DNA from 2 places in the Thermaerobacter nagasakiensis genome. Region 2 is predicted to be linked to the other one. Evidence: riboswitches for the same ligand, from Rfam matches in the RefSeq annotation. Region 2 holds a riboswitch; the other holds the start of a gene.
What was found. A riboswitch is a leader RNA that binds a small molecule or an ion and turns the genes downstream of it on or off. The one in region 2 is predicted to bind S-adenosylmethionine.
Positions count from the first base shown of each region.

Region 1: it holds a riboswitch for S-adenosylmethionine, as region 2 does, so the genes downstream of both, ACZ5T9_RS11270 (methionine ABC transporter ATP-binding protein) here and ACZ5T9_RS05845 (methylenetetrahydrofolate reductase) in region 2, are expected to answer to the same signal.

Region 1 is NZ_AP043740.1:2,665,736-2,670,307, reverse strand. Features, by position in the region: gene ACZ5T9_RS11280 (MetQ/NlpA family ABC transporter substrate-binding protein) at 1-868, opposite strand, end outside; gene ACZ5T9_RS11275 (methionine ABC transporter permease) at 977-1,651, opposite strand; gene ACZ5T9_RS11270 (methionine ABC transporter ATP-binding protein) at 1,658-2,677, opposite strand; SAM riboswitch class I at 2,777-2,964, opposite strand; gene asnB (asparagine synthase B) at 3,087-4,572, opposite strand, start outside.
Region 2 is NZ_AP043740.1:1,363,989-1,368,560, forward strand. Features, by position in the region: gene ACZ5T9_RS05840 (trans-sulfuration enzyme family protein) at 1-514, opposite strand, end outside; gene ACZ5T9_RS05845 (methylenetetrahydrofolate reductase) at 504-2,720, opposite strand; SAM riboswitch class I at 3,173-3,282, opposite strand; gene menA (1,4-dihydroxy-2-naphthoate octaprenyltransferase) at 3,487-4,482, shown strand.

The DNA of each region.
Region 1 (4,572 bases), 1.3 Mb from region 2:
GCTTGACCTCGGGCCCCACCAGGATCTCCGCCAGCGCCTGGATCTCGGGCCGTTTTACGTCCTCCGGCCGCACCGCCAGCACGTTGGCGAAGGGCGAGTCGGCGTCCTCGACGAACAGGGGATCGGGGTTCTTCAGCGCTCCCGCTTCCTTGGCCTCCAGGACGTAGTTCGTGTTGATGGCCGCCAGGTCCACGTCGGCCAGGGTGCGCGGGATCAGCTCCGCCGCCACCTCGCGGATCTGCAGGTTCTTCGGGTTCTCCACGATGTCCCGCACCGTGGCGGTGTAATCCGCGCCCTCCTTGAGTTTGACCAGGCCCGCCGCCTGGAGCAGGAGCAGCGCCCGGCCCCCGTTGGTGGGGTCGTTGGGAATGGCCACCGTGGCGCCGTCCCGCAGCTGGTCGAGGCTGGTGATCTTGTCCGAATAGAGCCCCATGGGCTCGATGTGGACCTTGGCCACCGGCGTGATGTTGGTGCCGTGGTCCTTATTGAACTGGTCCAGGTAGGGGATGTGCTGGAAGTAGTTGGCGTCCAGTTCCCCGTCGACCAGGGCCGGGTTGAGCTTGGTGTAGTCGCTGAACTCCATCACTTCCAGCTTGATGCCCTGCTCCTCCAGGGCAGGGGCCGCCACGTCGCGCAGGATCTCGGCGTGGGGCACCGCCGTGGCCCCCACCTTCAGGGTGACGGTACCGCTCGTGCCACCCGATCCGGACCCGTTGCCACCGGCCGAGTTGTCGCCCTGCGCACCGGACGAACCGGCCCCGCCGGCACCGCACCCGGCGACCAGGACGGCGATCAGCAGGGTCGCCACCAGCACCGCCGCCCGGCGGGTCCACCGGCGGCCAGGGAAAACCAGGGAGAGGACACCCATGGCCTTCGACCTCCTTCTCGATCTATCGCACCAGGGTCCCTTCCCGGACGAACCGGCCCGCCCCCCGCGAGCCATCCCCCAAAAATCGCCTTCCCGGAGCGCCGGGCGCTAGCGGTGGTTCAGCCGCCGGGCCAGGGTCTCCCCGGCCCACTGGACCCCCTGCACCAGGGCGACCAGCAGGACCACGCAGACCAAGAGGACCCCCGCCTCCCAGCGCTGGTAGCCCATGCGGAAGGCCAGGTCGCCCAGCCCGCCCCCGCCCACGGCCCCCGCCACCGCCGAGAACTCGATGAGCCCGACGGTGGCGATGGTGATCCCCAGGACCACGGCGGGCAGGGCCTCGGGCAGCAGCACCTTGCGTACCACCTGCCACGGGCTGGCGCCCATGGCCACGGCGGCATCCACGGTGCCGCGGTCGACCTCCCGCAGGGCCGTCTCCACCACCCGCGCCACCAGCGGGGTGGCGGCGACCGCCATGGGCGGCACGGCCGCCGCCGTCCCCAGGGAGGTGCCGACCAGCAGGCGGGTGAAGGGGGCCAGGGTGATCAGCAGGATGATGAAGGGCACCGACCGCCCGGTGTTGACGACGAACGCCAGCACCGCCCGCAGGGGCGGAAAAGCGGCGATGTGCCCCCGGTCCATCACCACCAGCAGGGTGCCGATGGGAACCCCGGCCAGGGTGGCGAAGAGGATCGCCAGTCCCACCATGTACAGGGTCTGGCCCGTGGCCGTCACGATGTCAGGTCCGAACTCGCGCAGGGCGCTGAAAAGCTCCGCTGCCATCCGCCGTCACCTCCCTCCGGCCAGGGAGCGAGCCGCCTGCGGGGCAAGGGGGCCGGACCCGGTGGCCGGCGCCGCGCCGGCACCGCTCCGCCCGGGTGCGCCGGGCGAGGCGGAGGCCAGGGGTGCCCAGCGGGCGACTGCAGCCCCCGCGGCCGCCGCCGGGGCTGCCTGCCGGTCCGCCAGGGCCGGATCGGCAACGGCCTGTGGGGCCGCCCCGGGGCCGGGTTCGTCCCCGGTACCGGGTGCCGGGGCCGCCCGGTCTCCGGCCGGACCGCCGGCAGCGGCGGCGGCCAGCAGCCGCCGGGTGGCCGCCGCCCGCGGGTTCCGGAAGACCTGTTCCACGGGCCCGGCTTCCACCACTCGCCCGGCGTCCATCACGGCCACCCGCTGGCAGGCGGCCTCCACCAGCTCCAGCTGGTGGGTGATCAGCAGCACGGTGATTCCCAATTCGCGGTGAACCCGCCGCAGCAGCTCCAGCACCGCGCGGCTGGTGGCCGCATCCAGCGCGGAGGTGGGTTCGTCGCACAAGAGGAGTTCCGGTTGCGTCGCCAGGGCCCGGGCGATGGCCACCCGCTGCTTCTGGCCTCCGCTCAGCTGGGAGGGGTAGGCCCCCGCCTTGTCGGCCAGTCCCACCCAGTCCAGCAGCTCCGCCACCCGGCGCCGGATCTGCTCCCGCGGCACCCCGGCGATCTCCAGGGGCAGCGCCACGTTGCCGGCGGCGGTGCGGGACCACAGCAGGTGAAAGTGCTGGAAGACCAGGCCGATCCGCCGCCGTTGCTGCCGCAGGGCCCGGCCGCGCAGCCCGGTCAGCTCGACGCCACCCAGACGGATGGAGCCCGCCGTGGGCCGCTCCAGCAGGGTGATGCACTTGACCAGGGTGCTCTTGCCGGCCCCCGAGGCGCCGACGACGCCGAAGAACTCGCCCCGGCCCACCTCCAGGCTGGCGCCGTCCAGGGCCGTGGTCACGCCGCGGCGGCCGCGGTAGACCTTGACCAGGTTGCGGACCTCCAGCATTGCTTCCGTCACTGCGCTCACCCCCGTGGCCCCACCCCGCACCGGGTGAAGGGCAACAAAAAACCATCCTTCCTGAGAGACGCAGAAAGGATGGCCCAAGGGTGCCATCCCTTCTTATCTCTCAGAACGGCGTCCCGGCACCAGGACGCGGTTCTGCGGGAGTTGGCACCACCCGCCGGCGTTGAACCCCGGGGAACCCGCCCGGCCGCCGTGCCGGGCCGGAGCGGGCGGGGCCGCGCCGCCGCGCGGAGGTTGCCGTGGCTTCATCGGGCCCGTCCCTCCGCCACTCTGGATAAGAAGAGATGTTGCGGATTCGGTTGTTGAAGGTCCCGCGCTGAACGTCCTGCGGGTACTGCGGTACAGCGGCCGGCTCAGCCGTACGACGCCGATTATGCGACCCCTGCCCCGGCCTGTCAACAGGTCAGGCCATCTCCGTCCCCGTCCCGGGTTGGGCGCGCCAGGCGGGGGCGTAGAGCTGGTGGGGGTTCAGGCTGCGGCTCCGCCCCACCAGCCGGGCCGCCATCCGGGCCCGGTGGCCGAAGGCCTGGCAGAACCAGCGGAAGTACAGCAGCTCCTCCTTGCTGCCCAGCTCCAGCCCCGGCCACGGCTCCCGGCCCGCCGCCAGCTCCCGGTCGCTGACGGCGGCGTTGGCGAAGCGCTCCAAGGTGGGGCCCACGCCCGTGCCCATGGCGAACTTGGCCTTCTCCCGCTGGACCACCGCCGCGGGGAGGAACCGGCGGGCCGCCTGCCGCAGGATCCACTTCTCGGTCCCGGTGCGGTCGTGGATCTTCCAGCGCGGCGGGATCCGCCAGGCCAGGTCGACCAGGGTCACCGACAGGAAGGGAACCCGCCCTTCCAGGCCGTGGGCCATGGTCATGCGGTCGACCCGCTGCAGGTTGGTGTTGTGCAGCGCCAGGGTGATCTCCCGCAGCTCGTCCTGCAGCCGCGCCCGGATCTCCGGCCGCTTGAGGTACTGGTAGCCGCCGAAGAGCTCGTCCGCTCCCTCGCCGGAGAGCACCACCTTGACATACCGGCGCGCCAGCCGCGACACCAGGTAGGTGGGCACCGCGCTGCGCACCAGGGCAGGGTCGAAGGACTCCAGGCGCCGGATCACGGTGGGCAGCAGGGCCAGCAGTTCCTGGCGGGTGAAGACGTACTCGTGGTGGAGCGTCCCCAGGTGGGTCGCCACCAGCCGGGCCCGCTCCAGGTCCTCGCTGCCCTCCATGCCCACGGCGAAGGAATGGACCGGCTCTCCGGTTTCCGCCCGCGCTTCCGCCACCAGGGCGGCGATCAGGCTGCTGTCCAGGCCGCCGCTGAGGAACACCCCCACGGGGACGTCGGCCACCAGGCGCCGCCGCACCGCCTGCCGCAGCCGGGCGATGAGTTCCTCCACCGCCGCTTCGGGGCTCTCCAGGTCGTACCGTACCGGGGGCAGCTCGTAGTACCGGACGAACCCGTCCCGTTCCGTCCAGTAGTGCCCGGGGGGAAACTCGTCGATGGTCTCCACGTGGGGCAGCAGGGCCCCCATCTCCGAAGCGAAGAGGAGCGCCCCATCCCGGTCCCTGCCCACATAGAGGGGTTTGATCCCCAGGGGGTCGCGGGCCAAAAAGAGCCCGTCGGGGGTGGAGAGGGCGAAGGCGAACATGCCGTAGAGCCGCCGCACCATGGCCGGTCCCTCGTCTTCGTAGAGGTGCACCAGCACCTCGGTGTCGCTGCGGGTACGGAAGCGGTGGCCGCGGCTCTCGAGTTCGGCCTGCAGCTCGCGGTAGTTGTAGATCTCGCCGTTGAAGACCACCCGGATCGCGCCGTCTTCGCTGGCCAGGGGCTGGTGCCCGCCCGCCAGGTCGATGATGGACAGCCGGCGGTGGCCCAGGGTGTGCTGCCCGACCCAAAGTCCCTGGTCGTCG
Region 2 (4,572 bases):
GGTTGGTCGGGCTCTCCACCAGCACGGCCCGGGTCGCCGGCGTCAGAGCCTCCGCCACGGCCGCGGCGTCGGTGGTGTCGGCCAGGGTGTAGCCGATGCCCAGGTGGCGGAACAGCTCGTCCAGCACCCGCCAGGTGTGGCCGTACAGGTCCTCGGTCACCACCAGGTGGTCGCCGGGCCGGAAGAGGTGCAGCACCGCCGTGAGGGCAGCCATACCTGAGGCGAAGGCCAGGGCGGCGAAGCCTTCTTCCAGCCCGTTGACCGCCGCTTCGAAGGCCTCCCGCGTGGGGTTGTGCAGCCGGCTGTAATCCCAGCCGGTGGTCTGGCCGGGCCCCGGGTGCTCGTAGGTGGCCGTCTGGTAGATGGGCACGGCCACGGACCCGGTGCGGGGGTCGCGGCGCACGCCCGCGTGCACCACCCGGGTGGCGGGCTGCAGCCGGGGGACGGGGCGGGTCCCCTCCGGGTCCGGGACCGCCCCGCCCTGGGACCGGGCGGGGACCGGTTCAACCGGCATGGTGGCGCACCTCCTCCGGGCTCCGGGCTGCCGGGCCCCGGGCTGCCGCCGCGGGAAGGGGGCCGTCTAGCCGCGCCCGCAAGCGCCGGACGAACTCGGCCACCGGCTCCGCCTTCCCGTAGGAGATCACGACGTAGACCCCGGCAATGTAGGGCCGGGCGGCCTCCACCACTTCCTCGGCCAGCTGGAGGCCCACCTCCAGACCCCGCTCGCCGGCCCGGTCCAGGGCCTCGCGGATCCGGGCGGGGATGGAGATGCCGGGCACCTGGTGGTGCAGGTAATGGGCGTGACGGCCGCTGTGCAGGGGCATCACGCCCATGACGAGGGGTACCGGGCACCCGCCCAGCCGGTCCAGGACCCGCTCCAGGGGCTCCAGCTCGTAGAGGGGCTGGGTCATGACGAAGTCCACCACGCCCACCGCCAGCTTGCGGCGGAAGCGGTCCAGCTCCTGGTCCAGGTCGTCCGCCGACGGGCTCAGGGCGCAGGCCACGGTGAAGTCGGCCGGCGCCCCCAGGGCGTTGCCCCGGGGATCCTCGCCCCGGCGCAGGGCCGCCAGCACCTCCAGCAGGCCGATGGAGTCCACGTCGTAGACCGGGGAGGTGCCGCTGGAACCCAGGCGGGGATGGTCGCCCGTCAGGGCCAGGACGTTGCGGACGCCCAGGGCATGGGCGGCCAGCAGGTCGGCCTGCAGGGCCATCAGGTTCCGGTCCCGGGTGGTGCAGTGCATGATGGCGTCGATGCCGGCGCTGCGGGCCAGCAGGGCACCGGCCCAGGCCGCCATCCGCGGCCGGGCCATGGGGCTGTCGCCCACGTTGACGGCATCGGCTCCGGCCGCCGCCACAGTGCGGGCATCGGCCAGGAACTTGGTGGCCACCGGACCCCGCGGCGGATCCAGCTCGACGCTGATGACGAACCGGCGCCCCAGCTTCTCCCGCAGCGGAGCGGGTCTTCCGGGGCCGGTGGCCCCGCCCGCGCCGCTGGTGGTTGCGCCTGGGAGGGAGCATGCACCGGCAGGCCGGCTCCTGCCCCAAAGGGCAGCGGCGGGCAAGGAGGCGGCCTGCTTGCCGGCGTCAGGATGGCCGGCGTCAGGATGGCCGGCGCCCGGCCCGGCGGGGCCGCTGCCCGGACCCGTCCGGTTCAGAGGGCCGGGGACCGGCAGGGCCGGGGCCGGGCCCTCCGGCTCCGGGTGGACCGCTTGGATGCGGGCGGCCAGAGCTTCCAGGTCCGCAGGCTGCCAGGCGCCGGTTCCACCCACCCAGCCGGGTCCGAGAAGGCGCAGGGCATCCCACGCATCCCACCCGCCGGTGTCCTGGGTGGCCGGCTTGGGCCCGGCCAGCCCACGGGCCCCGGGTGCGGCCCCGCCGTTCAGCCGTCCCAGGGTGACCCACAGCGGGCCGCTCCACCCGGCCCGCCGCACCGCCGCCAGCCAGCGGGCTGCTCGCGCCGGCCCGCCGCCGGTGGCCACACCCAGGGCGTCGGGCCAGCCGGCCGAGTGGAACGCCTCCAGCCAGGGGGAGGGGAGGGCATCCGGCGGCTCCCCCTCCCCCACCAGCAGGACACCCACCGGCAACCGGGCCGCCTCCCGCACGGCCTTCAGGGCGAGGCCGGCCTCCAGGGGGTGGCGGGCTTCGACCCAGAACAGGTCGACGCCCCCTGCCAGCAGCCCGGCCACCTGGCAGCGGTATCCTTCCAGGACGGCCTCCGGCTCGGCACCGCCGCCGGCAGCGGCGGTGGCGGGCAGCGGTCCCAACAACCCCGCCACCAGGCAAGGCCGCCCGGCCAGTTCCCGGGCGGATCGCGCCAGCTTGGCGGCCCAGAGGTTGGTCTCCTCGATCCGCTCCGGGGGCGTGGACGGCAGCCACCAGGGGCTGGCCCAGCGGGTGGCGGTGCGGACCAGGCGGGCCCCGGCCCGGATGGCCGCCAGGTGGACGCCTTCCACCGCGGCGGGTTCGGTGAGGGGCAGGAGGGCGGTGCCCGGAGCCGGTTCTTCCTCCTCCCGGGCCGTGCCCCGGGGCCCCCCGGGCGCCCCGGGGCCAGGCTGGGACGGCGCGGGTCCGCCGCCGGACGGGCTGTCGCCCGCGGGGGAGGGCCGGACCGGGCGGGCGGCCAGGGCCCAGGAGGGGTCGCCATCGGCCAGGGCGGGCAAGACGGGTCCAGGACTCACCACCGGCAGGGTTCGGGGAGCCGGATCCGGGGCGAAGGGCACGAAGGTTCCTCCGCCCCCGCCCCCTGAAACCGGGCGTGCCGGAGGGAGGCCGGCAGGGCCCGCAGGGCCGTTGTCCTCGGGCGGGTGGCCCGCGGCAGGGAAGGCCGCCCGCGGCGGAGCCGCGTCGTCGGGCTGGGAGTCGGCCGTGGCCGGGTGGGCAGGTCGCGGTCCGGCGGCCGGCCGGAAGGGCTGGGTCACCCTGGTCGTCACCTCCAGTTCGCGGCGCCGGCGACAGCGCCCCGGCACGGGGTGCCTGGGCTTCCGCACGGCGCTCGGCGCTGCAGGATGGGGGGGAACGGGCCCTTCCCGGCCCCACCGGCCCCTGGCTCGCCGGGCTCCGGGACCCCTGGGTACCTGGGGTCCCCGGTCCCTTAAGCTCTGGCGGCCAAAGAAGAAGCCCCTTCCGAAGGAGGAAGGGGCTTGGTGATCGCAGCAGGGTCCCCGTCCCCCTTCTCTCATCTCTCGGCTCCCGGAGGGAGCCGCGGGAGTTGGCACCGCACGACCAAGGTCGCCGGTTGCCGCGGCGTCATCGGGCCCGTCCCTCGACCGCTCTGGATAAGAGAGGGGTCGGCCGGCTCGGCCGGCCGCATGCGTTGTCAATGGAGATTAGGGACAGTATAGCCGGGTTCCGCCATCCCGGCAACAGGGCGGAACGCGCGTCCTTCGTTACAATAAGAGACGTGCAACAGGGCACCTGGAACGGTACACTGGCCACCCGGACGGGAGCGTGACCCGGCCGGCGGGCGCGGGATGGGGGAGAGATCCGGTGCACCAGGCGGACGAACACGGCCCGGCCATGGCACGGGCGGCGGCCGCGGGCGCAGGGGCCGAGGCGCCCACCGCCCGCTCCTGGCGCCTGCTGGCCCGGGCCTGGTTCCAGGCCAGCCGCCCCCACCTCAAGCCGGTCACCATCATCCCCGTGCTGGTGGGGATCCTGGTGGCCGGCGGGGAGGGCCACTTCGACCCGTGGCTGGCGCTGCTCACCATGCTGGGCAGCCTGGCCATCCACGCCGGCACCGACATGGCCAACGACTACTTCGACTACATCATGTACGAGGGCGATGCGCCCTTCACCGGCGGCAGCGGCGTGATCCAGGCGGGGTGGCTCAGCCCGGACAGCCTGCGCCGGGGAGCCTGGGCCACCTTCGGCTTCGGCGCTCTGGTGGGCGGCTACCTGGCCGCCCGCACGGGCTGGCCCGCCCTGGCCTTCGGCCTGCTGGGCATCGCCAGCGGACTCTTCTACACGGCTCCGCCCGTCCGCTACGGCTACCGCGGGCTCGGCGAGGTCATGGTGGGACTCAACATGGGCGCGGTGCTGGTGCTGGGTTCGTACTACGTCCAGGCCCGCACCCTTTCCCCGGAGGCGCTGGTGGCCTCCTTGCCCCTGGTGTCCCTGGTGGCCCTGATCCTCTATGCCGAGTCGATCCACGACATCGAAGAAGACCGGGCCACCGGCAAGATGACCGTGGCGGCGCGGCTCGGAGAGACGCGCGCCCTGCGCCTGTACTTCGGGTGGGTGGCGGCCACGGCGGTGCTGATCGTCGCCGGGGTGGCGGCCGGGCGGCTGCCCGCCCTGGTGCTGGTCACGCTGGTGCCCGCGGCCCGCTGCCTGCGGCAGGCCCCGCTCTTCCTGGCCCGACCCTACCGGCACCAGGACCTTTACCGCCTGGGCCGGCTGGCCCTGGGGCTCTACAAGGCGGCGGGGGTCTCGCTGGTGGCGGGATACGGCTGGTGGTGGCTGCGATCGGCCCTGTGGTCCTGACAGGACCGGGGGTTTGCGGGAGCGAGCCGGCCGGCCGGGCCCACCCGCCCGCCATGGGCCGAGCCCATCGCCGGGGCCGCCGGTCTTGAG